DNA from 4 places in the Nonomuraea sp. B19D2 genome. Region 4 is predicted to be linked to each of the others. Evidence: riboswitches for the same ligand, from Rfam matches in the RefSeq annotation. Region 4 holds a riboswitch; each other region holds the start of a gene.

Region 1 (7,243 bases), on a different contig from region 4:
ATCCTGCCGCGCTCGCTGACCGGCAGGCCGTGGGCCTTGGCCCACTGCCGGATCTCGGAGCTCTTCTCGCGGCTCATCGCCCGGCTGCCGCCGCGACCGCGGCGACGCGTGGAGACTGCGCCCGCCCTGCGCGCGTGCTGCACGAAAGGCGTGAGTGCGTCCCTCAGCTTCTTCGCGTTAAGGTCGCTGAGGTCAATCTCATAGGACGAGCCGTCAATAGCGAAGCTGACCGTCTCATTGGCCTCGCCCCCATCGAGGTCATCGATGAGAATCTCCTGGATCTGCTTGGCCATCTACGCAATCCTTTCGCGGAGCATTGTTTCATTCGCCTGCCCAAACATATACCCGGAAAGGCGCGGAGACAATTCAGCGCTGCGGGGATTCGGCTGAGCGGCCGGTCAGTTCTGGCTCCTCGACCTGATCCTCACGGTTTCGGCGGCCTCCGAGGGCCTCGGATCGGACCAACTTCACTACGCCAAAGATGAAGGCGCCGCCCACCACGAGCGGGGGGATGAGCGCTGACAATACCTCTGTTAGGGCTTCCATTCGTCCTCGCCTCCACGGCTGACAGGGTTTCGGGGGCGCATTATGCGGATGGGAGCGCGACCAGGAGGAGCGCTGAGCCCCTCGTGACGCACAAGGCGACTACCGCCCAGACACGACCATAGCGGCGCACAGATGCCCTACGGGTCGGGGGGCGCCGACATCCGGCAACCCGGATGCCCCATAGCCTAATGCCAGTCTCTCCAGGCTCCTTACCGGATCAAGGGAAAATTTTGAGAATTGGCATCCCGCCTGGTGCGGATGGCTCAGCGAAGATCTTTTACAACGTGCGTTCCGGCCAGCCTGTCGTGCGGCCCCCGTTCCAGGGGCTTGTCGATCAAGATGAGCAAACCCACACAGAACAGGAGCATTCCGGCGAGCAGATTGACCACGGGAATGCCCATCAGCATGACAGGTCCCGGATAGACCAGGGACCGTTTGAGCAGCGCCCGGGGCGGAACGTCGCCCGGCGCCAGGCGAATCCTCATGATCGCCTTCCCGAACGTCCTGCCGCGCCTGGAATGCGCCCACCAGTCGTAGCCCGCATAACCCAGCCCCGCGACCAGCCACGCGAGCACACCGGGCAGCCGGCCGTCCAGCACCTCCAGCATCCCGACAGTTCGGAAGATGCCCCACAGCGCAATGAACAGAATGTAATAGAACACCCCGAAGACGAGCGCTTCAATCGCTCGGGCGGCGAGCCGTTCCCACCATTCCGCGGGCACCGCGTCCGCCCAGGACGGTGACCCGGCCATAACCCCCCACCTCGCGTCGTCAGCGGCCCAGGTCCCCTCATTTTGGTACGCCCTCCGCACATAAAACAGGGGCCGGCACGAAGCCGGCCCCTGCTTTTACCTGTCGCGAGAACTACTTGATCTTCACCACTACGGTCGTCGCCAACTTGTCGGCGAACGTCTGCTGCAGCGGCTTGTCCCAGAGCTGCGAGGCGCCGTTGAGCCCCACGACGATGTAGCCGAGCAGCGAGCTGATGAAGCCCAGCGGGAGGACGTTGAGCGCCCAGCCGCCCCAGGTCACCGCGGCGCGCTTGAGCGCCAGGTCGGTCGGCAGGCCCTTCGGCGGCATGCCCTGGCCGACAGGCACGACCTTGATGCCCATGACCATCTTGCCGACGGTCTGACCGTTCATCTTCAGCAGGAAGAAGTCATAGGCGATCCACAACGCGGTCACGATGACCGCCGTGATCATGCCCACGACCGTTCCAGAGAGGAGGCCGCTGGTGGTGCCGTCGATCGAGGAGTAACTGACCGCCAGCGCCGCAACCAGGATGAAGCCGATGACGACGTTCACGATGAAGAGGATGACGAAATCGATGATCCTCGCCACCAGGCGCTGCCACCACTCCGCCAGCGGGGCGGGCGCTCCTGGCGGCTGCACGCCCACCGGGCCCGGCTGACCGTAGGCCTGCCCGTAGCCCGGCTGGCCGTACTGCTGCGGCTGCCCGTAGCCCTGGGCGTACTGCTGGTCGCCGTACTGCTGGCCGTAGCCCGGCTGGGCGTAACCCGGCTGGGACTGAGCCTGCTGGCCATAGCCCTGCTGGCCGTAGCCGGGCTGGGACTGCGGCTGCTGGCCATACTGAGCCTGCTGCCCGTAGTCCGGTTGAGACTGGGGCTGCTGACCGTACTGATGCTGCCCGTAGTCAGGCTGGGACTGCGGCTGCTGGCCATACTGAGCCTGCTGTCCGTAGTCCTGCTGGGACTGCGGCTGCTGCCCGTACTGAGGCTGCTGACCATACTGAGGCTGCTGACCATACTGAGGCTGCTGCCCGTAGTCCGGTTGGGCCTGCGGCTGCTGGCCGTACTGCTGACCCGAGGGCGGCTGCTGGCCATAGCCCTGCTGGCCGTAGTCCGGCTGGGACTGCGACTGCTGACCATACTGGGGCTGCTGGCCGTAGCCCTGCTGGCCCGACTGCTGCTGCTGGCCGTACTGCTGGTCGTACTGGGGCTGCTGACCATACTGAGGCTGCTGGCCGTAGTCCGGCTGGGCCTGGGGCTGCTGGCCGTAGTCCGGCTGGGCCTGGGGCTGCTGGCCGTACTGCTGGCCCGAGGGCGGCTGCTGGCCGTACTGGGGCTGGCCGTAACCCTGCTGACCGTATTGAGGCTGCTGGCCGTGCTGGGGCTGGCCATACTGCTGCTGTTGCTGGCCGTATTGGGGCTGCTGGCCGTAGCCCTGCTGGCCGTACTGGGGCTGCTGACCGTAGGCATCGTCCGCCCGGTAGCCGACCACAGTCACGTCGGGGTCGGGCTCGCCGGGGCGGCGACCCGCGTTCTGTTGTCCGTATTCCGGGGTGCCGGCGGGGTTGTCGCCGGAGTCGTCCTGTGGATACGGCGGCTGTCCGGTGCTCACCGTGTCACCTCGCTTCGAGTGCGCGTGTGGCACGTGTCAGGACACATGCCTGTCCTGCCCAACGTATCGACATAGGTATCAACAATCACCTTTCCAGCTAGTCAAGGTCCGCGTCACCCGATGTCAGATGGAGCAGCATGCGGGTGTTGCCCAGCGTGTTCGGCTTGACGTGTTCCAGGTCGAGGAACTCCGCCACACCCTCGTCGTACGAGGCCAGCAGCTCGGCGTAGACCTCGTGTGAGACCGGTGTGCCCTGGATCGGGCGGAATCCGTGCCTCGCGAAGAAGTCGACCTCAAAAGTGAGACAGAATACACGTCGCAGACCAAGATCTTTAGCCTGCTGGATCAACGCGGAGACGATCCGGTGGCCGACGCCCATCCCCCGGCACTCGGGATCCACGGCCACCGTGCGGACCTCTGCGAGGTCCTCCCAGAGCACGTGGAGCGCGCCGCAGCCGACGACCTGTCCGCCTCGCTCGGCCACCCAGAACTCCTGTACGTCCTCGTACAGCGTCACTGTGGCCTTCTCCAGGAGCCGCGGACCCGCGCCCGCGTAGGTGTCCACCAGGCGCCTGACCGCGCGCACGTCGGGCGTGCGGGCTCGCCGGACCACCACCGCGGTCTCGGGCGCTGTCAGTTCGGCCACCTGCTCCATGGTTCTCCAGAGTACAGATCTCATTACGGCTCAGCCCTAACTCCCATGTCTCGGCCCATCCTGTTACATCTCGTGGCCAGATGAGCACGGAGCTCGCACCCGGTGGGGGTAAGCGCGAAAGCACGGACATAGAGGGCATAAGGTCAGTTCCGCACAGGTGATCACGAGATCACCTTGTGACCCTTCGGTTGTGAAACCTCTACAGACTTGGCAGTTCTGGTTGAGCACGAACCTGGAGTGCATTAGTGTCCAGCGACAATGCTCCCCGTATGTCGTACGGGTGGCACGCTCAATTCCCGAAAGGGGAGCCGGGGACCCACAGGTGGTGACCTCCAGCGCCATCACAGGGGTGAGTCCGAGTCTCTCGGTAGGGCTGCTCCGGCCCGAACCCGTCAGCTAACCCGGTAGGCGTCTATGAGAGGAGCTGATTGGTGAAGCGCACGCGTGACGGTGGGGGGAAGTCAGCGGGCAAGCACGCCCGCCCTCCGGAACGGGCACGGCGGCCGCGCCACGTCGGTGTGGTGAGTCTCACAGTCGCCGCGCTGCTGTTCGCCATCCCCGTCGGTTCGGCGTCCGCGGACCCCAAGCCCTCGTTGAAGGAGCTCGCCGCCCAGGCCCAGGAGCTGCACACCCAGATCGAGACGCTGACCGAGCAGTACAACGGCCAGCGGGAGAAGCTCAAGTCGGCCAAGAATGCCTCCGATGCCGCGCAGAAGACGTTGACGTCCAGCGAGACGGATCTGGCCGCCAAGCGCGCGAAGGCCGCCCTGCTCGCCCAGAACGCCTACATCACGGGCGGATTCACCAGGACCCTGGCGTTCGCCACCTCCAAGGACCCGGAGGACTTCCTCAACCGCGCCGCGACCTCGTACGCGCTGGAGCAGGAGCAGGGCGAGGAGATCAACCAGCTCGCCAAGGCCATGGAGGCCGCAGCCCGCGCCAGGGCGGGCGCCACGGCACGCATCGACGAGGTCCAGAAGATCGTCGACGACCTCAAGTCCAAGCGCGACAAGATCACCACGATGGTGGCCAAGGTCGAGAGCAGCCTGTTCAAGCGGGCCCTAGGCGAGGCGGGACAGCCCGGCACGCGCGCCGTGCGCGTCAACCTGCCCATCGCGGGCAGCGGCAAGGCCGCGGAGGCCGCGCGGTGGGCGCTCACACAGCAGCTCAAGCCGTACGTCTGGGGCGCCGAGGGGCCGAACTCCTACGACTGCTCCGGGCTGGTCATGGCGGCGTTCCAGCGGGTGGGCATCTCGCTGCCGCACTACACCGGCAACCAGTGGACCGCGGGGAGGCACATCTCGCGCTCGGAGCTGCGGCCCGGCGACCTGGTGTTCTTCTACAGCGACCTGCACCACGTGGGCATCTACATCGGCGGCGGCATGATGGTGCACGCCCCACAGACGGGCGACGTCGTACGGATCGCGTCGATCGCCAGGCGGCCGTTCGCCGGCGCGGTGCGCATCGCCGACTGACAGCCAGGTCGCAGCTAGATCAGCTGGCGGCGCGCGGCCCAGGCCACGGCCTCGATCGCCGTGGCGACGCCGATGCGGTCGCAGATGCCGCGTAATCTCCGGCGTACCGTGCGCCCGCTGATATCCAGACGTCTGCCCACCCGATCGACCGTGACTCCCCTGGCCAGCTCCGCCAGCAGCGCCAAATCCGCATGGCTTAGCTCAACGCCTTCAGTGAGCACATCCACCGGGAGCCCTCCCCCCAACAGCAGAACTCGGACCTCACAGATGGGCCAAAGCCGCTCCTCGGAGACGGTAAACGCATCGCGGAAAGGACGTCAAGCATGACAATCGTCGCACTTGACGGGGGCTATTGACATGATCCGTTATATGTGGCGCACTCGCGATATGTCAGGACGCCCGGCAGGCGATGAGTGATCTCTTCGGGCCTTACCGCACGCTATCAATGGGCCTCGGGACGTTCCCGATTTTGATCCGTTCGGCGCGAAGTTTCGGGGTGATCCATAAGCCGGTCATTGCCGGCTGAGCGCGCCAAGCAAGATCTTCCGCTCGCGTGTTGAGCCACCAATCGCTCGCTTTGTACGGCGATTCATATCCCGCCGGGAGATCCAGGTCAGGCCATTGAAATGGCCGGCCCGACGCGCCTACCGGATTGTTCGGAGCCGCGTGCTCCGCCTGGCCCGCGGGTAATCATCCGGCCGCCACCGGGCTGCACGCGTCACCGGCCGCGGCGGAGTGCCCGGTTTCCGGGTGCGCGTACCCGGCGCCCCTCATGGCGATCATGCCGACACCCGGGCACCGGAGAGGATGGAACGGGACACCCGCCGACGACCTTGACCCGATGCTTACAACCGCCCGCGGATCGGAAACCGGCAAGCCAGAAGGTAGTTCCACGACCACTTCCCGTGAGGGGTCAGGTATTGCCCGCGTCGTAACGGTCCCTGGCCGCCTCGACGTCCTCAATGTGCGTTTCCGACCAGTTCTTGATCGCGGCCACCAGCGGCATCAGGCTCTCGCCCAGCGGGGTGAGCGCGTAGTCCACCCGTACGGGCACCGAGGGAGTGAGTGTGCGCGAGACCAGGCCGTCGCGCTCCAGGCCGCGCAGGGTCTGGGTGAGCATCTTCTGGCTGACGCCCGCGATGCGCCTGGCCAGGTCGCTGTAGCGGCGCGGCCCTTCCGCCAGCGCGCTGAGCAGGAGGGTGACCCACTTGTCGCTGAGGCGGTCGAGGAGCTTCCTGGAGGGGCATTGGGCGAAGTACGCGTCGAAGGCCTGCCTGGCCTCGTCGCGCCGCTCCGCCGCCGTCTTCGTGGCCATTCGTCCGTTCCTCCTTGTGGGTGGGTTACGCACTTCCAGGTGCCTACTTACCATGAGAGAGTAACTCTACCTACGCTCGTCGGCATGACGAACATGCGTGCACTCATCGGCGGTTCCGGCTCTCCTCGGCTCGTGGAGGTGCCGGTGCCCACCGCGGGGCCCGGACAGGTGCGGATCAAGATGGCGGCGGCCGGGGTTAACCTGTTCGACCTCGCCGTGGCCGCAGGGACGCTCGCGGACTACGGCGTGGCCCGCAGGCTGGACTCGTACGGGCTCGGCTTCGACGTCGCAGGCACCGTCGACCAGGTGGGGGACGGGACCGCGTTCCGTGTGGGAGAGGAGGTCATCGGGCTCGTCGCGCGCCTCGAGCTACCGGTGAAGGCGCAGGCCGAGTACGTGGTGGTGGACGCCTCGGCGGTGGCGCGGGCGCCGCGCGGCCGCACCGCCGTGGAGGCGGCCACGATCCCGCTCAACGCGCTCACGGCCTGGCAGGCGCTCGACCGCGCGGGCGTCGGCCCCGGCCGTACGCTGCTGGTCACGGGGGCGGCTGGGGCCGTCGGCGGCTACCTGGTCGAGCTGGCCGCGCTGCGCGGCGCCCGGGTGGCGGCGATCGCGGGGGCCGGGGACGAGGAGCTGGTACGAGGGTTGGGGGCCGAGTGGTTCGTGCCCCGCGGTGACGACGTGGCCTCCTCCGTACGTGCCCTTGTCCCCGGGGGCGTGGACGCCGTCGTGGACACGGCCGTGCTCGGCCTGGCGGCTCTGGACGCGGTGCGGGACGGCGGGGCCTTCGTCGCCCTCTCCGCGGGCGTGGCGCCCGTGGGGCTGCGTGGGATCGACGTCGCCACCGTGTTCTTCCGGGCCGACGCCGCCCAACTCGCGGAGGTGGTGCGG
Region 2 (7,243 bases), on a different contig from region 4:
ATCTGGCCGGCGGCGGCGGCCACGTCGGCGCGGATGAGGTCGAAGTGGCGCAGGGTCTCGCGGGCCCGGGCGAGTGCTGCCTGGCCGGCCTCGGTGAGGGCGATGCCGTCGCGGTGGCGGACGAACAGGGCGGCGCCGAGCTCGCGCTCCAGGGTGGCGATGGCGCGGCTGACGGCGGGCTGGGACATGCCAGTGTGGTCGGCGGCGGCGGTGAAGCCGCCGTGCTCGGCGACCGCGACGAGCACCCGGAGCTGCGCCAATGTCATACCGGCATACCTTAGTTGGTATTTGACCATGAGGGGGGCAGAACATCATGGTTATGGCATGTCCAAGCGAATGACGGTCGAGGTCGACGGCCGGATGGCCAGTTATCTGACGGCGGGCGAGCGGGGCCCGGTGGTGTTGCTGCTGCACGGCACGTATTGGAGCCGGGTCTGGGAACCGGTGATCGACGATCTGGCGGCGGCGGGGTTGCGGCCTGTGGCGGTCGATCTGCCGGGGCTGGGGCGTTCCGAGGGGGAGCTCACGGCGGAGACGGCGGCGGTGCCCGCGCTGGCGGCGTGGGCAGGGCGGTTCGCGGCCGCGGTGGGTGCGCGGGCGCCGCTGCTGGTGGCGGGGCACGACATCGGGGGCGCCGTCGCGCAGCACCTGCTGGTCGAGTCGGAGGTGGCGCGGCTGGCTCTGGTCAATTCGGTCACGTACGACTCGTGGCCGGTGCCCGGGGTGGCCCGTTACCGGGATCCCGCCGTGGTGGCGGCCACGACCGTGGAGGAGTTGCTGGCCGCGCGCCGCAAGGCCGTCACGATCGCGCTGGGCCGGCCCGCCGCCGAGGCGGAGCTGGCCGATTACCTGGATCCGTGGCGTGACCTGCGGGTGGGCCGGTCGTGGATGGCTCTGGCGGGCGCGGCCGACAGCCGCTACACCTTGGACCTCGTCCCCGCGCTGAAGGCGGATGAGACGCCGAAGCTGCTGGTGTGGGGTGAGGACGACACGTTCCAGGAGGTCCGGTACGCCGAGCGCTTCGTCGCGGAGATCCCGAACAGCACACTCGTGCGCATTCCCGGGGCGGGGCACATCCCGATGGAGAACGACCCGGCCGGGGTCGCGCGGGCTCTGGCGGACTTCTTCCTCTCCTGAACCCCGTCGGCTCAGCTCGTGCGGCGGGTGCGCCTGCGGGCCACGACGGCGACGACCGCGAGGAGGGTCAGGGCGGCGGCCAGCGGGAGTGCGGGGCCGACGTGCAGGTGGAGTGCGGCGCCGGTGAGGGCGCCGAGGAACATCGCCACGACGGACGCGGACCTGCGCAGGGCCGACCGGCCCGGGATGTCGGCGGCCAGGCCCGTGAGGGTGGTGGTGAGGACGTTGGTGACCAGGTCGGGGACCGCCAGCGCGCGTACGGACGCGTTCTGCAGGCCCATGCCGTACGCGAGCAGCCCGATGAGCGCCGCCCTGGCACCGGTGTGATGGTGTCCTGACACCAGGGCCACGGTGAGGGCGGCGGCGACCAGCAGGGCGTGTGCCGCGGTGGCGGCGGCGAACGCGCGCCGGGCGTCGCTCGTCCGCCTGGTCACCTGCCCGGCGGTCCAGGCGCCCGCCCCGAAGGCCGCGAGGGCCAGGGGGGAGGCCCATTTCGACAGCTCCTGGTCTCCGGCCAGGGCGAAGCCGAGGAAGACGATGTTGCCGGTCATGTTGGCCACGAAGACGCGGCCCAGGCCGAGGAAGCTGATGGCGTCCACGAGGCCGGTGACGAGGGCCAGGAGGATCAGCAGGGCGGGCAGGACGCCGTGCGGGTTCCCGCCGCGGGGGAACAGCCCGTCGGCCACCCACCGGAGCCCGCCCCTCACGGGCGTCCCGCGATCTCGGCTCCCGGGCGGGGGCTGGGTCTCATGGCCGGCTCCTTGGCGAGGTTCGCGCGTGGCTGCCCCAACCCCCTTCCCCTGGAGGATGGTGGGATGCGAAGAGCGCGCGCCCCCGGAGGGGACGCGCGCTCGTGTGGTGAAACGGGTCAGCCGGCGTACTCCGGGTAGCCGTAGCCGACGACCTGGGACTTCGGACGGACGCGCTCCTCGACCTTGCCGTTGCCGGTGTTGCCTTCGACGGTCGAGATGGTGCCGTCGCCGTTGTCCTTCTCGACGAACCCGACGTGGTTGATGTCGTCGAGGCTCTTGCTCCCGCTCCAGGAGAAGAACACGACGGCGCCGGGCTTGGCGGCATCGCCGAAGCGGTGGTTGGCCTGGAACCACTTGGCGTGGGCGACGGTCCAGGCGTCCCAGCCGACCTGCGGGCGGGCGCCGGTCTGCTCGCCGACCCAGGAGACGAACATCGCACACCAGGGCGCGTTGATGTAGTCGGCGCGCTTGCCGCCGTCACGGGCGATGGTCTCCGCGGCGCGCTGCGAGTTGGCGTACCACTTCTGGAACTTGGTGCCGCCGCCGTAGGCGTTCTCGGAGATGCCGACCTGGGACTTGGCGAGCTCCAGGACCTGGGAGGCGGTGACGTTGACCTTCGTCTCCCTGGACTTGGCGTGGTCGTCTTGCGTGGCCGCGGTGGCCGGCTGCTGCTCTGTGGCGGCGGCCGTGCCCATGTGGGCGCCGAGCCCGGAGGCCAGTACGGTCGCGCCGAGCACGGCTCGGGCGATGTTGGTCTTCGTGGCAGCGGTAAAGCGGAACTTGGCCATCGAGGCGGTTACTCCTTGCTTCCATGCCGCTTACCGGGTTAGCTGACGGGTTCGGGCGTGGAAGCTGCCCTACGGCACCGAAGTGCCGATTCACCCCAAAGGACGTGGGTCCCCGGTTCCGCCCGAAGGCGGATTCAGCGGTCACAGGACGGTCCTGTGATGTGTCGCGATGGTCGGACATTGCCGGACAAACCGGACGAATGCCTCAAGAATGCCTCAAATGTAATGCATAAGGCAAGAGGCTACAAATTTGTAACGACCCGGCTAGGCGAGTTGCCCCCGGGCCGCGGCCAGGAGCCCCATCATGGCAAGGGACTCATCAAGCGGCATGACCGAGCTTTCGGTCCTGCCTTCGGCCGTCGCGGCGCGGACTTCGCGGAGCTCTCCGGCGTATCCGTTGTCCGCCGGATCGAGCACATGCTCCTCCGGCTCCATGGAGGGCCCGGAGAGCAAAATCCGCCGCGGCGCCCAGAACGGTGCCTGGATGTCCGCCCGCATCTGAGTACCTACAACACAGGCATGGTTCGGGTAATTCCCGAGCAACGAGGTTTCTACGAGAGCCCGCCTGCCGCCGGGGTAGAGCAAGATCCCACCGGCCTCCGCGTCCACTCCGTTGGGCGCAAGGGAGCCGGTGATCCGCAGGTCGGAGGGCATGCCGAGGAGCAGCTGAGCCAGGCCGAACGGGTAGATCCCGAGGTCGAGCAGGGCCCCGCCGCCCAGCTCCGGCGCCCACAGCCGGTGGACCGGATCGTAAGGCTTGGCAAAGCCGAAGGAGGCTTGCACGGAGCGGATGTCGCCGAAGCGCTCGTCGGCCGCGATCTTCTGGATGAGGGGGTTGAAGCGCATCCACATCGCTTCCATGAGGAACACGCCTGCCTCACGGGCCAGCCGCACCATCTTCTCCGCGTCGTCCACGGTGGCGGCCAGCGGCTTCTCGCACAGCACGGCCTTGCCCGCGGCGATGGCGGCCTCGGCCACCTGCAGATGCTGGGCGTGCGGCGTCGCGACGTAGACGGCGTCCACGGCCGGATCGGCGCACATCTGCTCATAGGAGCCGTACGCCGACTCCGCGCCCAAAGTGGCGGCCAGCGCCTGCGCCCGTCCTAAGTCCCTGGACCCGACGGCGGCCACCCGCATTCCGGGCTCGGCCACGATGGCCGCTCCCACGGTCCGCGCTATACCGCCTGTCGCCGCGATGCCCCACGCAAAATCCCGCACGTGGGAGATCGTAGACGAATCACGTCATGTTGAACGTGTCGGGATCGGGGCCGAAGCGCCGGCCCCTGTTCAGCGCGCCGATGGCGGCCATGTCCTCGGGATCGAGGATGAAGTCGAACACGCCGATGTTCTCGGCGATCCGCGACGGGGTCACGGACTTGGGGATGACGACGTTGCCCAGCTGCAGGTGCCAGCGGAGCACGATCTGCGCGGGCGTCTTGCCGTACTTGCCGGACAGCACGGCCAGCGCCGGGTCGTCGAGCAGTCCCTGGCCCTGGCCCAGAGGGCTCCACGCCTCCGTGAGGATGCCGTTGGCCTCGTGGAAGGCGCGCATCTCGCGCTGCTGCAGGTACGGGTGGAGCTCGATCTGGTTGATCGACGGGACGATGTCGGTCTCGTTCATCAGCCGGGTCAGGGTGGCGATCGTGAAGTTGGAGGTGCCGATGGCCTTGGCCCGCCCGTCACGGTAGATCTTTTCCATCGCCTTCCACGCCTGCACGTACTTGTCCTGCTGCGGCACCGGCCAGTGGATGAGGAAAAGGTCGATGTAGTCGAGGCCGAGCCGGGCCAGGGACTCCTCGAAGGCCGCCTCGGCGCGTCCGTGGTCGGCGTTCCACAGCTTGGTGGTGACGAAGACCTTCCTGCGCGGCAGCTCCGATTCGCGCACGGCCTGGCCGACGCCCTCCTCGTTGTCGTACGCGGAGGCGGTGTCGACGTGCCGGTAGCCGGCCTTCAGCGCGGTCGTGACGGCCTGCGCGGCCTCTTCGGCGGGGACCTGCCAGACGCCGTAGCCGAGCTGCGGGATGTGCACGCCGTCGGTGTTGAGCAAGAGCGAGTTCATACCGTCCATTGTTCACGTCGCGTTTCTGGGGGCTTAAGGCGGCGGGGCTAGCTTGAAGCGGTCGTGAACGGGCCATCACCCGGCTGGGAGGAGCAGGAGTGGTCGAACAGGCGTCGGCCTGGGTGGAGTCCCCGCTCCAGATGCTGTGCGCCGTCGAGGCCCACTTCGCGGGGCTGCTGGGCCCCCGGACGGTCGTCGTGCCGCGCTCGGGCCTGCGGCCGCTGAAGGCCACGCGCCGGGAGCTGAGGTCTCTCGGGCTGCCCGACGGCCTGGAGCTGGCCGAGCCGCGCGAACGCATGCCCAGGCGCGTGCAGGCCGTCGGCGACGCCTTCTCCGGCAGGGTGCAGCTGCGCTGGCTGACCTCGCGTCCCGGCCGCATCGTGATCGTGGACGACGGCCTGGCCACCCTCCGGCTGCTCGAGCTGCTGGCCGCGGGGCCGTACCGGCCGCTGCTGCGGGCCAGGGCCCAGCCGACCGGGCTGCGCTCCGCGCTGGGCCTGGCGGCCGCGCTGCGGCTGCGCCTGAGCGACGTGTCGGTCTTCACCGCCCTGCCCGTCGACAAACCCCTGGAGGACGCGGTACGGCGGGCCGGAATCGATCTGGTACGCCACCAGTTCGCCTGGCTGCGGGCCCAGCCGCCCAGCGCCGAGGTGCCCGCGGAGCGCACGGTCGTCCTCGGCACCTCGCTGGTCAGGAACGGCCTGGTGCACCGCGACCACTACCTGCGCTGGCTGACGGACCTGGCCGCGCGCGAGCCGCTGGCGTACTACCCGCACCGCCGCGAGGACCCCGTTGACGTCGCGCTGATCCGGGAACGCCCGGGGATCACGGTCCACGACGGCGGCGCGCCCGCCGAGCTGACGCTGCGCGGCCTGGACGCCGGTCAGCGGGTGCTCAGCCTCCCCTCGACCGCGATCACCTCGCTGCGGGTGCTGCTCAGCCCGCGCGGTGTCGCCGTCGAGCCCGTGGAGGTCCCCGACGACTGGTGGACCAGCAGGGCGGCCCCCGCCCTTCGCTCGCATCTGACGGGAGTGTCCGGTTGAAAGTGTTGGCGGTCGCCGACTCCGACTCGTACCTGAAGTGGGCGGCCTGCCTGCTCGGCGACCTGCCCGGGGGAGGCACTGCGGACCTGGTCGTGGTGCGCACGCCGATCGCGCCGTCGCCCGAGCAGATCGCCGCCGCCGTGGGCGGCGGCGCCGAGTCGCCGCCGGTGCTGTCGGCCAGGTCCGTGCGGCGGCTGGCCGAGCGCACGCAGCCGGACGTGGTGCTGGTGGCCTGCACAGGGCCGGTCGTGGACGTGCTGGTGGCCGACGTGTTCGCGGGGCTGCGGCCGCGGCCGGTGTTCGTCAGCGGGCTGCCCGGCATCTCGGTGCCCGCGACGGAGAAGGCGTGGCTGTTCCGCAGCGGGTGTGACCTGTTCGTGGTGCACAGCGAGCGGGAGGTGGCCGAGTTCTCCGAGATCGCCGCCAGGCTCGGCGGGGGAGGGGCGGTGGGCCTGGCCAGGCTGCCGTTCCTGCGCTCGCAGGCGGTCGCCGGGGGCGGGAACCGGGTCGTGTTCGCCACCCAGGCCAAGGTGCCGCGTGAGCGGGAGGACCGGGAGCGCATCCTGCTGGGGCTGGCCGAGCTGGCCCGGCTCCGCCCCGAGCTGGACGTGGTCGTCAAGCTGCGCGCGCTGGAGGACGAGCGGCAGACGCACAACGAGCGCCACCACTACCAGCGGCTGTGGCGGGAGATGGGGGAGCCGGGGCGGCTCTCCTTCCAGGCGGGTTCGATGCACGACCAGCTCGCGCGGGCGGCCGGGTTCGTCACGGTGAGCTCGACGGCGGCGCTGGAGGCGATCGCGCTGGGCGTGCCGTCGCTGGTGCTGAGCGACTTCGGCGTGAGCGCCGAGATGATCAACCTGGTGTTCGAGGGCAGCGGGCTGCTGGGTACGCTCGACGACCTGGCCAAGGGCGACTTCCGGCCTGCCTCGGCCGAGTGGTGCGCGGCCAACTACTTCCAGCCGCCGGAGCGCAACGACTGGACTCGGCTGCTGGCCGGGCTGGTGGCGGGCGGGCCGCGGGTGCCGGCGACCTCGCTGCTGGACGGGCCGGAGCACACGGCGGCGCGGCGCCGGGCCCGGCTCCGGGTGGAGGTGCACCCCTCGATGCTGCGGGCGGGCTACCGCGCCAAGCGCAAGATGCGCCGCTACCTCAAGGCCCTCGGCTGACCCGACCCGGCGACGGTGGCCGCCGCCGCCGCGTAGGGTGCGGCCGCCGGCACCCCCTTCCGCGAAAGGACCGCACCCCGGACGGCGGGAGAGGGCTCTTGCGCCGTCCGGGGTGCGGTTGCGGGTCAGATCGCTGAGCGGATCTTCCTGCGCAGCCGGGTGAGCGCGGTCGGCCTGGTCACCAGGCCCAGCGTCTCCAGGCGCTTGCGCTTGAAGTAACGCGCGTCGAAGTCGATGCTCGCGGGCCGCAGCTCCGGGTACGTCTCGGCCTGCATGCAGTACCCCACGGCCCGCACCA
Region 3 (7,243 bases), on a different contig from region 4:
GGTGCCGCAGCCGACGTCCAGCACCCGGCCCCGGATGGCGCCGGCGTGGGCGAGGTCGAGGAACGCCGGTTGCGGGCGGCCGGTGTCCCAGGGAAGCGGAGTGCTGTAGAGCTCCTCCTGCGGCCCGTGTGGCGTATCAGTCATGGAAGTGTCGTTCGGTCTCTCCGATGAGCATTATGTATCTGATATATACACCATGTCTCGCAAAATCGTAGAGCCGACAAGGCATCCATACCGCATGAGCTCTCTTGAAGTCCCGGACGCCCGCCTCTACTACGAGATCCACGGCATCGGCCCTCTGATGGTCCTGATCACTGGGGCGCCCGGCGTGGCCGACATCTACCGAGCGGTCATCCCGTACGAGCCGCCCGCCCTGCGGCTGCTCCCCGACGGCGACACGTGGGCGGACTTCTTCTCCGAGGTCTACGACCTATACCTGCGAGAAGGGATCGAACGTGAGGAGCGAATGACAGTGGTGGGCCAGGAAAGAGCTGACGCCGGGCACCAGGGCGACCGCTGTCGGTCCGCTCAGCAGCAGTCCCACGCTGAGCACCCCGGCCAGGCGTTCTACCCGCTTGAGCGGAGATGCGGGATGGAGCATACGACGTACGCGAACCAGCGCGGTCTCCCCACCGGTGCCGAGCGCGAAGGCGGACGTCCGGCCGGTGGCCAGGCCGACCAGTGCGGCGGCGATCTGCTCGGGCGAGAGGCTCCGCAGCGCACCGGTAGTGATCACGGTTTGGGCGTTCCTGCCCGGCAGGCAGTAGGCCAGCCGCTCGTCATGGTCGAGCACTACCGCATCCAGGTCGCCGTCGCGCCGGCCGAGCAGAGCGAGCAGCTCCGCGTGCTCGCGTCGTTCCATGCCGGTCCTGGTCAGGACGACGGCGCCGCACGAGAGCACACGGACGACTGTGGCGCCCGCGACCAGGAGCGCACCGGCCGCCGTCAAGCCCTCGCCGTCGGAGAGCATGGCGGCACACGCTTCGAACAGCCCGGCCAGGCTACTCGCATGAGTCTCGGCAACCAGATCGCGGCGGCCACTATATAGAGCGCCAGGACGACGGCCGCGATCACGCCGGCCCGCCTTTGTAAGGGAACACCTGCAGGGCAGCCTGGAGCGCGGTCGCCTCCTCCGGGGTGAGCCGTTCGAGGAAGTGCACGAGTGTGGCGGCCTGGTTGCCGCTACCTGCCAGCACGGCCCGCATCAGATCGGCTGTGTAAGCCTCTTTCGACGAGATGGGCTCGTAAATATAGGCACGGCCGACGGGCTTGCGCTTGAGCAAACCCTTGGCGTGCAACTTGTCCATCACGGTCATCACGGTCGTGTAGGCGATGGTGCGCTGCTGTTGCAGTTCCTCCAGCACTTCACGAACGGAGGCAGGCCGTCGCCGGGCCCACATCACCTCCATGATGGTGGACTCGAGCTCCCCTAGACCGCGCATCATGCCGTTGATGCTACCGGCCATCGTAGTGATTCTTATTGGTCGACTTCCCTGGTCTGGGCCACTTGCCGGGTCGGACTGGTCGACTCAGGAGAAGGCATGTACGGACGGCCGTAGTGGTCAGCAGTCATGTCGCTGCACCGGAAAGGTAAAAAATCGCGCTCAAAACCCCTGCCCGGCAAGGGATTCTGCCACATCTGGTCAAACCGGATTTGCACCGTTCTATGCATATTTCTTACATTTGGTGGACCTGGGGCCGCACCAGCACAACTGCTTTACGCGGGGAGGTGCGTCCCTGATTGCCGAGACCGCGCTCCACCTGTACGGCAGCATGCCCGCAGGGCAGGGTGCGGCCGCCGAATCCGCGAAGAGAGCGGAACCGGGGACCCAATTTCTTGGGGTGAATCGGAACACCCGCGAGGCAGTTCCGTAGGGCACTTCCAGGCCCGAACCCGTCAGCTAACCCGGTAGGCGGCATGGAAGCAAGGAGCAGCAAACCCCAGCATGACCAAGAACGTACTTTCTCGCGCCTTCGGGTCGGCGAACAGTCCCCGGCTGGTGCTTGGAGCCGCAGTCGCCGCAGGGGCCATCTTCACCGGCACCCCCGCCCTTGCTGCGGACCACCAGAACGACCGCACGGTCGCCCAGCAGAAGCCCGCACAGGTCACGGCGGACGCGGTAATCAAGATCGCGGAATCCCAAGTGGGCGTGACCGAGAACGCGGCGGGTGGCGGCACGCCGTTCCACCAGTGGTACATGTCCTCGCCCCGCGCCATGGAAACCGTCGCCCGTGACGGGGGGAACATCCAGGCGTACGCGAACGCTCCATGGTGCGCGATGTTCGTCTCCTGGATCGGCGAGAAGGCCGGCGCTCGTCCCACCATGGGCTGGGACGCCTACACCATCACCTGGGCCAAGTGGTTCCAGAACAACGGCCGGTGGGGCACCGTCGCCAAGCCCGGCGCCGTCGTCTACTTCTCCTGGGACGACAAGACCGTCGACAGCATTGACCACATGGGCCTGGTCAAGAAGGACAACGGGGACGGCACGATCACCACGGTCGAGGGCAACACCGGCAACGGCAAGGTGGAGGAGCGGATCCGGCCCACGTCGCAGGTCGTGGGCTACGGCTACCCGCAGTACAAGGCCTGAACGAGCGCAACTGATCGGGACGGGGCCGACTGGGCCCCGTCCCGATCATGCGTTGTGCGCCCAGCATGGGCGATTGCCTGGGGGTGAAAATCCGAGCGCCACGAGCAGGGCTGAACCACGGCTTGCCAAGCGGTGACGGCGTTCGGGCATGACCAGCAGATAGCCGGACGGCCCGTCCCACCGGTCAAGCCCGGCGACAAGCCCTGCCCGCCCGTGCACCGTGGACGGGATCGTTTGTTGCGGCAGACCGCGATGGCGTTGCGGCAGGGCGAGCACGTGCACGAACAGAAGCATTCTCGCGAGGTCACGGTACGCCGGATGGCGCTGTCGAGGACTGCTCGGTCGTGGCCAACGGTGGTGAGCATGGCCTGCAAGCCAAGCTCCTTCTCGGTATCACTTGTTCGGAGGCCGGTGCGTCGCTTGCTTTGCCCGGTGGTGAGGTGGAAGGCCAGTGGATGGCAGAGCGCTTGAGGCAGCCCGCGCTCAGACACCGTGAACGGAGATACCACCCCCGGTGAAGCCGCCTGTGCCACCTGTGCGGCCCCTCGGACGGGTTCCCCCGGTCCTGGCGCAGCGCCCGCGTTGCCTGCTGCTTCTGGCGCTCTGCCCGAAGAAGCGCGCGTAGTTGCGCCGACTCCAGGTCAACGCTGATTCCACCGCCGTGGCGTATGCACGGGCCAGGCCATGCCGGAGTCGGTGGCAGCGAACGCCAGTGAGCCGGTCGAGCTTGCCAATGTAGTCAGCGCCCACCTCCGTGAGGGTGCCGTCGTCATGGAACAGGACTGGGTTGTCCTCGTGCCGCGAGTGGAGCATCAAGGTGTCGCCGCGGTCGGCGTGTTGCTTCAGCCAGTGGGTCGGCGTGCTCGGGTTGCAGCCATCATGAGGAGTTCGGGCGCAATGATCCCAGCACTCTGCCCGTCAGCAGGAGTCCAATGACCGGAAGGGCCCAGCCGATGCGCAATGGGAGCGCCGCCAGCCATTCGGGGATGCCGCTGAGCACGATGCCGGTGGCGATTACCGGGAGGCCGCGAGCGTCGATACGGGCTGCCTGGCGTTCCTGCTCGATCATGCGATCTTCCAGCTTGTCGAAGCGGCCCTGGAGGGTTGCCGCCAGTTCGGCGAGTTGTTTGTCCCTCGCGCTCTTTTCGTCGGCGAGGGAGGTCATGAGCTGGTTGAGACGGCCTTCGACGCTGCGGAGGTAGGCGTACACCATCGCGACCTGGTCGGCGACTGGCTGGTCGGTGAGCCGAGGTGGGGGCGCGTTCATGATCGTCGTGTTGCCGAACGTCTCACCGGAGCCGGATGCGCTCAGGCTGAGGGGTTGCGGCGAAGGTTTCCGGATGCGATCGAACTGCGCCCGCATCCACGAGGCAGAGGGCTGGAGGAGTGCCCGCCATCCGGCGGGGCTGATGATGATCGCCCCGATCACGGCGATAACGACACCGACGCCCTTGTTGACTTCGGCGAGGATGGCAGCCTCGGTGACGACGCTCGTACTGTTCACGAGCGCTGAGGTTATCTACAATGGCACGATCTGCCAGGGATGCCACGCTGGAGGCGATTTGGCTGTTACATCCTGGCCCTACTGTCCTGACTCAGTCGAAGTGATGCCCGTCGTGGCGCGCTCACCTGTGGCGCATCAGATGCGCTGGTTGGCTGAACGGGGCGGCATTGGGCTGCCTGAGTCGAGGCATCCAGTCGATGCTCCTTCCGCATCAGCTACCGGTGAACGGGAGAAGGCTGGAACCCGCGTGAAACCCGGTGCACGTGCGATTCCCTACAAGAGATAGACGCCCGGATTTCCTCGAATGTGACAGGATGCCGCGCGCTCAGACAGGCTGTGGGGCTGAACGCGGTTTTAATCCGTATGTTCCAGGTTCGAGACCCGGGCGCCCTACCACTCCGACCTGCGGTTTCCCGTGCCGTCCGACCACCACCACCCCAGCCCTGGCGTGATCATGCTGCCGGCATCGCGGGAGGTGCCAGCGATCCTGCTGATCCTGGACGAGGGCAAAGAGGTCCTCGGAGATGCGGCGATCCGGGGAGATTCGCCAGGCGTTCAACGCGGCCGGCTGCGCCTCGCCTTCTCCCCTTGCGGATGATTCGCGTTGCGCGTGGTGCATCCGGGAAGGTGGAGCGCGAACCGCGCGCCGCGGGGGCTGTCCTCAAGGGTCAGGGTGCCGTTGTGGGCGTGCGCGATCTGCCGGGCGATCGGTAGTCCAAGCCCTGTCCCACCGGCGTCCTTGACTCGGGAGGCCTCAAGCCGCGCGAACCGCTCGAAGATCATCTCCCGTTGCTCGGGTGGCACGCCTTCTCCGTCGTCGCTCACCTCCAGCACCGCCTCACCGTCCTCAAGCGTGAGGAGCACGGTGATGACGGACTCGGCGTGCCGTTCGGCGTTGTCCAGCAGATTGTTCAGCAGCCTGGCCAGGTCGAGGCGGTCACCCTCAACGATCACCCCGGCCATGAGGCGGTGGCGTAGGTAGACCCTGGCCGGCCGCTGGTCCAATTCGCGCCGCACCAGCTCGGTCAGGTCGAGCCTCTCGCGGCGGCCGGTGACACCCGCGTCCAGCCGGGCCACCTGCAGCAGGTCGCAGACCAGGATCTGCATGCGTTCCACGCTCTCCAGCACCGCGTTCGCGACCTTTGGCCAGTTCGCCTGGCGCGGGTCCATCAGGGCCTCTTCGATATGGGTGCGGATGGCGGTCAGCGGGCTGCGCAGGTCGTGGGAGGCTTCGCTTGCGAAGCGGAGCTGCTGCTCGACCGCGGATTGGGCTCGATCCAACGTGCGGTTCGCGGTCTCGGCCAGATCCCGCAGCTCGTCGCGGTACCTGGGCACCAGCACCCGATGGCCCAGGTCGCTGGCGGTGATCTGGGCGAGGTTGCCGGTGATGATGCCCACCGGCTCCAAGGTCTTGCCCACGATCCGATAGCTGCCCGCTGCGGTCGCCCCGACCAGGAGCAGCCAGCCGGCGGCAAGCGGGATCAGCAGCTCCGGACCGACGTACCAGGGGACGTCGGGAACGGCCATGTCGATCTGCCACACGCCGTCGGAGCGGTGAAAGGGATAGACGAGCACGATCATGCACCGGCCGGGGAAGGCCCGCGTATCGCACGTGCGGGCGCTGGCGAAGGCGTCGGGATCGGGGCGCAGATTCGTCATCGGTGGCTTGTCCGCCATGTCCGGGGTGGCCGCGGCCATGGCGCCGGCTGGGTTGAACACCTGGACCGCCCGGACCGGACTGCCTTCGGTCAGATCGGGGATCTGCTGGCGCGCCTGGATGCCCATCTCCACAGCATGCGCAAAGAGCTGCTCGGTCCGGTGTTCGATGGCCGTCTGCCGGGCCACCAGCACGATGAATACCGCCAACGCCGAGCACAGCAGCGCCATGACGGCACTGGCCAGCAGGGCCAGACGGGCCCGGATCGAACAACGATGCCACCTGCTGAACCTGATCACCCCCTCGTGATCAGCTGCACCGCAAAACCCCCGCACCGAAACCTTAACTGGCAATAAGGCGAAAAACGGTCAAAAGACCGCAAACCCCACCATGGGTGCAGTTGTGGGGATGGTGGCCGTCGTGTACGCGGTCATCGCTTCATCGGAACACGGCTGGGGCGGCCCGGTCACCATCGGGTTGCTGGCGTTCGGGCTCATGGTCATGGCCGTCTTCTTAGTCTGGAAACCGATTGTTCGGATATATCCGAACAATCGGATATCCTCGTGCTATGAGCGATGTAGACAGGTTCGTGGAGGATGCCGGGCTCTTCTACGAGCGGCTCGGTCTGAGCCGCACGTCCGGGCGGGTGATGGGCTGGCTGCTGACCGCCGAGTCCGACAGCGCGGACGCGCCGGAGCTGGCCGAGGCCCTGGCGGTGGCCAAGAGCAGCATGAGTGTCGCGCTGCGCCAACTGGAGCAGGCCGGCCTGGTCGAGCGGTTCCGGGTGCGGGGCGAGCGGCGCGACCGCTACCGGTTGGCGGAGGACGTCTTCGCCCGCGCTTTCCGCGCCAAGATGGCGGAGTTCCAGACCTTCCGCGAGCTGGCCGAGCAGGGCCTGCGCGCAGTCGGCGACGATCCGGCGCGCCGGCGGCGGCTGGAGCTGATGCGTGACATGTACGTGTTCATGATGGACCGCTTCCCGAGCCTGCTCGACGAGTGGGACAAGCGCAAGGACCAGCGATGAGACCGTTATTGATCACCGCGGGCAGCCGCGGAGACGTCCAGCCCTACCTCGCACTGGCCCGCGGGCTCCGCGCCGCCGGGCACGAGCCCGTCGTGGCCGCGCCCCGCCGGTTCGAGCCGCTCGCCACCGCGCACGGCGTCGCCTTCGTGCCACTGTCGGACGAGATGTTGGCGCTGCAGGACTCGGTCAAGGGGCAGGGCGTGCGCGCGGCCATCACCGCCGCCCGGTCGGTCAAGCCCATGCTCCGGCGCCTTCTCAACGACCAGGCCGCCCTCGCCTCACAGGAGGCCGACGTGGTCGTCTACCACCCGAAGTCACTCGGCGGGCCGTACGTGGCCGAGAAGCTCGGCGTCCCGGCCATCGCCGGCCTGCTGCTCCCGCTGTACCTGCCGACGGCAGCGTTCTCCTCCCCCATCCTCCCCGTACGCGTGCCGCATGCGCTCAACCGGGCGAGCTGGCGGATC
Region 4 (7,243 bases):
GCGTCCAGCAGCCAGCTCCCGAACGTGTAGGGCATCACGTCCGGCGGCACCTCGCCGTCCTCGCGCTCCATGACGAGGAACGGCGTGCCGAGATGATCGGGATCCGGTTCGAACCAGAGGGCCCTGGGCGCTGGAATCCCAGCTTTTTCCCTGGCCAGACGCATGATCCCGAACTGTGCCCGCAGGTCGTAGGAGGGGAACACCGGAACGGCCTCCACCGCAGGTGCGAGCCTGGCTACGCAGCGCGTTCCTCCTCCGTCCCAGACGGCGGTGAAGAACAGGGTTTCGCTGGACATGCCGTTCTCGGACGGCCGGGACACTTCGGACACCGAAGCACTCTCGCCGACCCTGCCGCGCAGCCAGACGGCCAGGCGTTCGCGCAGCTCTTCCAGGTCGCGGGTGGAGGTGCGGATCTCTTCTGTCACGGTCGGCCTCCCGGGTGAGCGCCTGCTCCGGCTCAGTCGTATACCGCCAACCAAGCGCTCGTCCATACATGGGTGACCGTTACGGTCAGGTACGCGGCAGCCGTACCCTTGTCTGAAAGGGCATGTCACGAAGGGACAAGTGGGATGAGTTCAGCGGGTGAAGGCCTGTCTCGCCCGCTTCCCGAGCAGGTGCGGCTAAATGTCGTCGATCTGGCGTCTCAGGTCCTCGGGACGATGCCCGCTGCCTCCGTACCTCCGCCGCTGCGCGGGATCGCCAAATTCGACCCCCGTAAGCGGGCCAAGCTCGGCAGCGCGCCCATCGCGGCGCAGCTCGAGAACGACAAGAAGTTCCGCGAGCTGGTGGCCGAATCGGTGGCCGCCGGCTGGCCCGAGCTGGTCGCCTCCCTTGCCGAGGGAAACGTGCCGCCCGCCGCCGACCCCGTGCTCGTGGCCGCGGCCGCGTACCTCACCAGGCCGCCCGGCTGGGCCGAGATGATCGAGGTCGCCCGCACCGACCTGGAGCAGTCGGCGGTGGCGGCCGAGGGGTCGGAGCGCGAGGAGGCGGTCGCCCGGCTGCGTGAGCAGCTCGCCGCGCAGAAGAGCGCCGCCAAGGAGGAGGCCGACCGGCTGCGCGAGCAGATCAGGGCGGCCCGCGCGGAGAACTCCGACCTGCGGCGCAAGCTGCACGACGCCCGCGAGCGGGCCAAGGCTGCGGTCAGTCGCGCCGAGGAGATGGAGCACGCGGCTGAGGAGGCCAGGACGGCCGCCTCGGCCTCCTCCGTCGCGGGCGAGTCCGAGCTGCGGCGGCTGCGCGAGCGCCTGGCGGACGTGGAGAAGCAGCTCGAGGCCTCGCGCCGGGCGGCCCGCGAGGGCAGGAGCATCGAGGACGCCCGCATCAGGGTGCTGCTCGACGCGCTGCAGGACGCCTCCGCCGGGCTGCGCAGGGAGCTGGCCCTGCCCACGACGATCACCCGGCCCGCCGACTCGGTCGCCGCGATCACCGGCGAGCGGCCCGGCGTGCGCGGCGTGCCCGCACGCGCCCTCGCCGACGACGATCCGCAGCTGCTCGACCAGCTCCTGGCCCTGCCGCAGGTCCATCTGATCATCGACGGCTACAACGTCACCAAGACCGGCTACGGCACCCTCACCCTCGCCGACCAGCGCAACCGGCTGATGACCGGGCTCGGCGGGCTGGTGGCGCAGACCAGGGTCGAGGTGACCGTGGTGTTCGACGGGGCGGAGCTCAACGCCCCCGTGCAGGTGGTGGCGCCGCGCGGGGTGCGGGTGCTGTTCAGCGACCCCGGGGAGATCGCCGACGACCTGATCCGCCAGCTCGTCCGCGCCGAGCCGCCCGGCCGGGCCATCGCCGTGGTGTCGTCGGACCGCGAGGTGGCCGAGTCCGTCAGGCGGATGGGAGCCAGACCCGTTCCGTCTGGCTTGCTGCTGCGCAGGCTGGGGCGGGCCTAGATTACGGACCGGCTGGTTGGCGCTCCATCACGATTTGCTGCGTTTAGGGGATACCTCACCCGCCACTTCTGTACTATTTCGCCCCAGATATCATCCCTGGGAGGCGACACAGTGAGGTTTGGCAGGGTGCCGGTGGCCGCGGGTCTCGCGTTCGGGCTGCTCCTGTCCCCGATAGGCCCCGCCCTCGCTGATCCCAAACCCACGCTCCGGCAGGCCAAGGCCAAGCTCGAGAAGCTCAACGACAAGGCCGACAAGGTCGTCGAACGGTTCAACACGGCCAATGAGCGGTACAAGACGGCCAAGAGCTCGTACACCAAGCTGAACGACAGCTACAAGCGCAAGCTGGCGACCGTCGCGGACCTGCGGGCCGAGGTGATCGGCATGGCCGTCAACAGCTACAAACTCGGCAGCGACCTGACCTCCTTGCCCGGGCTGATCGGCACGGACAACCCCGAGGCCCTGCTGACAGCGCTGACGCTGACCGGGCAGCTGTCGAAGGAGCGGGCGGAGAAGCTGGCCGCGTTCGACCGCGAGAACCGCGGGCTGAAGGCCGAGCGCGACAAGGCGGAGGAGGCGCTGGAGGTCGCGGACAAGGAGCGGGACGGCGTCGAGAAGGAACGCGCGGAGATCCTGAAGCTGATCTCCCAGCAGAAGAAGCTGCTGAGGAGGCTGGACGCCTACAATCCCGGCAATCCGAACAGCGTCGGCATCAAGTACACGGGCCCGGCCTCCGGCAACGCCGCCGCCGTCCTGCGCTTCGCCTACGCCCAGGTGGGCAAGCCGTACATCTACGGCGGGACCGGTCCACGGGGCTATGACTGCTCGGGCCTGACCCAGGCGGCATGGCGCGCCGGCGGCGTGTCGTTGCCGCGTACGACGTGGCAGCAGTGGGCGTGGGGGGCCAACCGCAAGGTCGATTTGACGGATCTCCAGCCTGGGGACCTCATCTTCACCTCGGGCCTGGGTCACGTCGTCATTTACGCCGGCAACGGGAACATCGTCCACGCGCCCCAGACCGGCGACGTGGTCAAGGTCGTCAAGCTCTCCGCCTACGGCGGCCCCATCGTGGGCGTCGTCCGCCCGTAGGCGCGCTTACCGGGCCCTCACGCGCTGAGTGGCTGAACGATCGCTCGTGACGTCTTCTACTATGCACCATAGTTTATGGCGCGGGAGTCTGCATAGTCAGGGCCTGATGGAGACGCGGCAAATGTGAAAAAGGCGACAATCGCGATCTGACAAACGCCTGCGAAAAGAAGTGTGAGCAGTGTCACATTTCGGTAACAGAGCCTGGTGCTCCAGCAGCGATTTCCACTCTTACAAACCGCTTTATCTGATCTTTACAGGCCATGTCTCGCTTTGCCGATTCTTGACGGTTCGGCGTAGCTTCTGGCGACGTCGCGGTGAACGAGCCATGTCCTCCGCGAACCCGCATCGGTCCCTACCGATGCGAGACAGATAAAGATCCGCTGGTCACCGCCCCGTATCCCCGTGTCAATCCCTTGATCGGGCGGTGGCCTGCCGAGTCCGTGCAGCCAGGAGGCACGGAGCCGGGGACCCAGCGATCCCAGTAACCCAGGGATCAGGGGTGAATCGGCGCGTAGATCGCGCCGTAGGGCTACTTCCAGGCCCGAATCCGTCAGCTAACCCGGTAGGCATTCGTGGAAGACTCAAGGAGAAATCCTGTCTACCTCCCCGCATAACCCCCGTCTGTCCCGCTTTGCCCTGAGTGGCGTAGCGCTCACGATGACCGTGACGGCCGGAGGTCTGGTCCTCCATGCCCCAACGGCTCAGGCGGCCACCAGCACGTCGGCCTCGACGGCCAAGGCGGTCACGACCGCCCAGACCTCGACGTCGGCCAAGGCCGCAACGCTCAGGGCGGTCAAGGTCGCCCGGCAGAAGTCCAAGGCCCGCAAGGCTGTCTCAGCCGCCAAGAACCAGATCGGTGACCCGTACCGGTACGGAGGCACAGGTCCTGGTTCGTTCGACTGCTCCGGCCTCGTCCAGTACGCCTGGAAGAAGGCCGGGGTGAAGATCCCGCGCGTGGCAAGCAGCCAGTTCGCCCGCATCGGGAACAAGGTCTCCTGGCGGCACCTCCAGCCCGGCGACCTGCTGTTCTTCAACGGGCTGGGCCACGTGGGCATGTACGTCGGCAAGGGAAGGATGATCCACTCGCCGCGGACAGGCGAACGGGTGCGCATCGACAAGCTGGGCGGATGGCGTAAGGCGTCCTTCGTGGGCGCGGTCCGACCCGGCCTGTGACCAAGCCCCGCCCGAACCCGTTGGTCCGGGCGGGGCTCGTCCCACCGCGTCGGCGCACACGTAAGCGCGGCCGATGTGGCCCTTGTGGGGCGACTACGATCGGGCATCGTGTCCAGGTGGGTGAGTCGGCGGGTCGCGGTGGTCTCCATCGTGCTCCTCGCCGTCGCCCCAGCCAGCGCCCCCACCCCCGATTCTCCGGCCCTCCCGCCGGGGGCCCGCAACCTGTGGCGTGACGACGCGTTCGTCGTCCGTGGCGCGCGGTCCGTCGTCGTCGGCCACCACACCCCACCCGGTGAGCTCCGCGAACTCGCGCGCAGAGCCGACGTGGCCGGGCAACGGGTCTCGGACGTGCTCGGCCGGCCAGTACGACCGCTGATCGTCGTTCCCCGCTCCGCCGCGGAAGCGGCCAGGCTGGCCGGGGTGGGGCGGGTCGACGGGCTGGCCGCGGTGGCCGACGGCGGCCGGGTGATCATCGTCCCCGAGTTCTTCGCCAAGCTGAACTCCACCGGCAAGGACGTCGTACTGGCCCATGAGCTCACCCACGTCGCGGCGGGCACCGACCGCCTGCCCGTCTGGCTCTACGAGGGGTTCGCCGACTACGTGGGATACCGCGACTCCGGGCTCCCCGTGCGGACCGCCGCCGCCGAGCTCGCCGCCGAGGTGCGGTCCGGCCGGTTGCCGGGTGAGTTGCCCGGACCTGCCGCTTTCGCGGCCGACGGGCGGGACCCCCTGCGGCTCGCGCGGGCGTACCAGGAAGCCTGGCTGGCGTGTCGCTTCATCGCTGACCGGTTCGGTGAGGAGACCCTGGTGAGGCTCTACCGTGATGCCCGGGCAGTCGGCGTCGATCAGGCACTCGCCGCGCTGGGCCTCTCCGCGGCCACGCTGACCGCACGGTGGCGCGACTACGTGCGAGACCAGCTCGCGTGAGGGGGAGGCTGATGGGCGAACGGCGAGACACGGACGACGTCGACGGGGTAAGCGCCGGACAGGGGGCGGTGGCGGATGAGGGCTCTGGGGAGGGTGTGTCCGTGAACGGGGACGGGCCGCGCGAAGCCGCGGATGAGCGGCGGCTGAGGCGGCAGGCGGCGGTGGCGGCCGTGCTGCTCGGCCTGATCATTCTGGCCGTGGCGGCCTTCAGCACCCCCTGGCGCCTCCTGGCCTCTGGGCCGCCAGACCCCGCACGCGACTTCACCGCCGCGCAGATCGCCAGGAGCAGGGCGTTCGACGCGGCCGCCACCCTGCCGAGCTACCTGTCGCTGGCGCTCACGCTCGTCCTCGCCGGGCTGCTCGTGGCCACCCCGTTCGGCGCGAAGGCGGTGGGCTGGCTCAAGGGCCCCCGGTGGGTACGGGTGGTGCTCGGCGTCGTCGTCATCACCGCCATCGTCGAGCTGGTCAAGCTGCCGCTCAGTATCTGGTTCGAGACGCTGCTGCGCGATTTCGGCCTGTCCACCCAGGACTGGGGGTCCTGGGCCGGCGACCGGCTGAAGAACATCGGCGTCGAGGCGTTCCTGCTCTGCCTCACGCTGCTCGTGCTCGTGGCGCTGGCCCGCAGGTTCAGGCGCTGGTGGATCCCGGCCGCCGTCGGCGCGTTCGTGCTGACGGTGGTGGTGTCGTTCGTCTATCCGGTGGTGTTCGAGCCGCTGTTCAACGACTTCACGCCCATGCGGCAGGGTCAGCTCCGCACGAGCCTGCTCGCCATGGCCCAGCGCGACGGCGTGCCCGTCGAGGACGTGCTGGTCGCCGACGCCTCGCGCCGGACGACGGCGCTCAACGCGTACGTGTCCGGTTTCGGCGCCACGCGCCGGATCGTCGTCTACGACACGCTGCTCAAGGCCCCGCAGCCGGAGGTCCAGCTGGTCGTGGCGCACGAGCTGGGCCACGCCAAGTACAACGACGTACTCCACGGCACATTCATCGGCGCCCTGGGCGCCGCTCTGGGCGCCATCCTGCTGTTCCTGGTGTTCGACCCGGTACGCCGCCGCACCGGCGTCACGTCGATCGGCGACCCGCGCGCGGTCGGCGCGATCATGGGCCTGATGACCATCGGCTCACTGCTCATGGGCCCCGCCCAGAACCTGGTCAGCCGCCACATCGAGGCCAGGGCCGACCTGCACGCGCTCGACCTGACGCGCGATCCGGCCACGTTCGTCGCGATGCAGAAGCGCCTCGCCGTCACCAACGTTTCCGACTTGTCGCCGGATGCGGTGGAATATGTGCTCTATGCCTCCCATCCCTCCAGCCCAGAGCGCATCGCCATGGCCCGCGCATGGGCCAAGCTGAACGGCGTCCCAGTGCAGTGACACGTGCCGTGACCGATGCCGCGACCGACGGCGTGCCCAAGGTGCTCATCGTCACGAACGACTTCCCGCCCAGGCCCGGCGGCATCCAGTCGTTCGTGCACGGCCTCGCCCTGCGAACGCCGGGCGTGGCCGTCTACGCGCCCGCCTGGCCGGGCTGCGCGGAGTTCGACGAGCGCCAGCCGTACCCGATAGTGCGGCATCCGACGCGGCTCATGCTGCCGACCCCCGCCGTCGCGCGCAGGGCGGCGCGGCTGGTGGCCGAGCACGGCGCGCAGACCGTGGTGTTCGGCGCGGCGGCGCCGCTCGGGCTGCTCGCGCCGCGCCTGCGCCGGGCGGGCGCGCGGCGCGTGGTGATGCTCACGCACGGCCACGAGGCGTCGTGGGCGAGCGCGCCGGGCTTCCGCGCGGCGCTGCGCAGGATCGGCGAGCACGCCGACGTGGTCACCTACCTGGGCGAGTACACGCGCCGGCGCCTGGTCGCCGCCATCCCCCCCGGCAAGCTGGTACGGCTCGCGCCCGGCGTGGACCTCACCCAGTTCCGCCCCGACGCCCCGAAGGCCGAGTTGGGCCTGGACGGCAGGCCGGTGGTCGTCTGCGTGTCGCGGCTGGTGCCGAGGAAGGGCCAGGACCAGCTCATCAGGGCCTGGCCCGCGGTGTTGCGGGCGGTGCCGGACGCGGTGCTGCTGCTCGTGGGCGGCGGACCCCACCGCAGGACACTGGAACGGCTGGCGGGCGGGCAGGAGTCGATCAGGTTCACCGGCACGGTGCCCGCCGCCGGCCTGCCCGGCTACT

What was found. Region 4 has a riboswitch for cyclic di-AMP ahead of ABN273_RS08540 (C40 family peptidase). Riboswitches for the same ligand answer to the same signal wherever they lie in the genome.
Region 1: linked by a shared signal. The riboswitch ahead of ABN273_RS05140 (C40 family peptidase) and the one ahead of ABN273_RS08540 (C40 family peptidase) in region 4 are both predicted to bind cyclic di-AMP.
Region 2: linked by a shared signal. The riboswitch ahead of ABN273_RS18835 (CHAP domain-containing protein) and the one ahead of ABN273_RS08540 (C40 family peptidase) in region 4 are both predicted to bind cyclic di-AMP.
Region 3: linked by a shared signal. The riboswitch ahead of ABN273_RS43125 (CHAP domain-containing protein) and the one ahead of ABN273_RS08540 (C40 family peptidase) in region 4 are both predicted to bind cyclic di-AMP.

Annotation. Positions count from the first base shown of each region.
Region 1 covers NZ_JBEFAK010000002.1:314,994-322,236, forward strand. Annotated here, with positions in the region: gene ABN273_RS05115 (histone-like nucleoid-structuring protein Lsr2) at 1-293, opposite strand, end outside; gene ABN273_RS05120 (RDD family protein) at 810-1,298, opposite strand; gene ABN273_RS05125 (RDD family protein) at 1,411-1,944, opposite strand; gene ABN273_RS05130 (hypothetical protein) at 2,161-2,982, shown strand; gene ABN273_RS05135 (amino-acid N-acetyltransferase) at 3,005-3,562, opposite strand; cyclic di-AMP (ydaO/yuaA leader) riboswitch at 3,839-3,988, shown strand; gene ABN273_RS05140 (C40 family peptidase) at 4,084-5,037, shown strand; gene ABN273_RS05145 (helix-turn-helix domain-containing protein) at 5,052-5,264, opposite strand; gene ABN273_RS05150 (winged helix-turn-helix transcriptional regulator) at 5,951-6,352, opposite strand; gene ABN273_RS05155 (NADP-dependent oxidoreductase) at 6,437-7,243, shown strand, end outside.
Region 2 covers NZ_JBEFAK010000009.1:97,538-104,780, reverse strand. Annotated here, with positions in the region: gene ABN273_RS18850 (LysR family transcriptional regulator) at 1-266, opposite strand, end outside; gene ABN273_RS18845 (alpha/beta fold hydrolase) at 325-1,137, shown strand; gene ABN273_RS18840 (YoaK family protein) at 1,149-1,844, opposite strand; gene ABN273_RS18835 (CHAP domain-containing protein) at 2,006-2,677, opposite strand; cyclic di-AMP (ydaO/yuaA leader) riboswitch at 2,690-2,827, opposite strand; gene ABN273_RS18830 (Gfo/Idh/MocA family protein) at 2,942-3,895, opposite strand; gene ABN273_RS18825 (aldo/keto reductase) at 3,915-4,736, opposite strand; gene ABN273_RS18820 (hypothetical protein) at 4,835-5,779, shown strand; gene ABN273_RS18815 (DUF6716 putative glycosyltransferase) at 5,782-6,945, shown strand; gene ABN273_RS18810 (polysialyltransferase family glycosyltransferase) at 7,071-7,243, opposite strand, start outside.
Region 3 covers NZ_JBEFAK010000036.1:23,622-30,864, reverse strand. Annotated here, with positions in the region: gene ABN273_RS43140 (class I SAM-dependent methyltransferase) at 1-144, opposite strand, end outside; gene ABN273_RS43135 (hypothetical protein) at 239-1,048, shown strand; gene ABN273_RS43130 (BlaI/MecI/CopY family transcriptional regulator) at 1,071-1,466, opposite strand; cyclic di-AMP (ydaO/yuaA leader) riboswitch at 1,787-1,931, shown strand; gene ABN273_RS43125 (CHAP domain-containing protein) at 1,947-2,594, shown strand; gene ABN273_RS43120 (hypothetical protein) at 2,640-2,888, opposite strand; gene ABN273_RS43115 (hypothetical protein) at 3,472-4,098, opposite strand; gene ABN273_RS43110 (sensor histidine kinase) at 4,654-6,054, opposite strand; gene ABN273_RS43105 (hypothetical protein) at 6,124-6,258, opposite strand; gene ABN273_RS43100 (GbsR/MarR family transcriptional regulator) at 6,324-6,779, shown strand; gene ABN273_RS43095 (glycosyltransferase) at 6,776-7,243, shown strand, end outside.
Region 4 covers NZ_JBEFAK010000003.1:406,584-413,826, reverse strand. Annotated here, with positions in the region: gene ABN273_RS08555 (phosphotransferase family protein) at 1-425, opposite strand, end outside; gene ABN273_RS08550 (NYN domain-containing protein) at 660-1,892, shown strand; gene ABN273_RS08545 (C40 family peptidase) at 2,004-2,978, shown strand; cyclic di-AMP (ydaO/yuaA leader) riboswitch at 3,399-3,562, shown strand; gene ABN273_RS08540 (C40 family peptidase) at 3,636-4,151, shown strand; gene ABN273_RS08535 (hypothetical protein) at 4,260-5,078, shown strand; gene ABN273_RS08530 (M48 family metallopeptidase) at 5,090-6,451, shown strand; gene ABN273_RS08525 (glycosyltransferase family 4 protein) at 6,460-7,243, shown strand, end outside.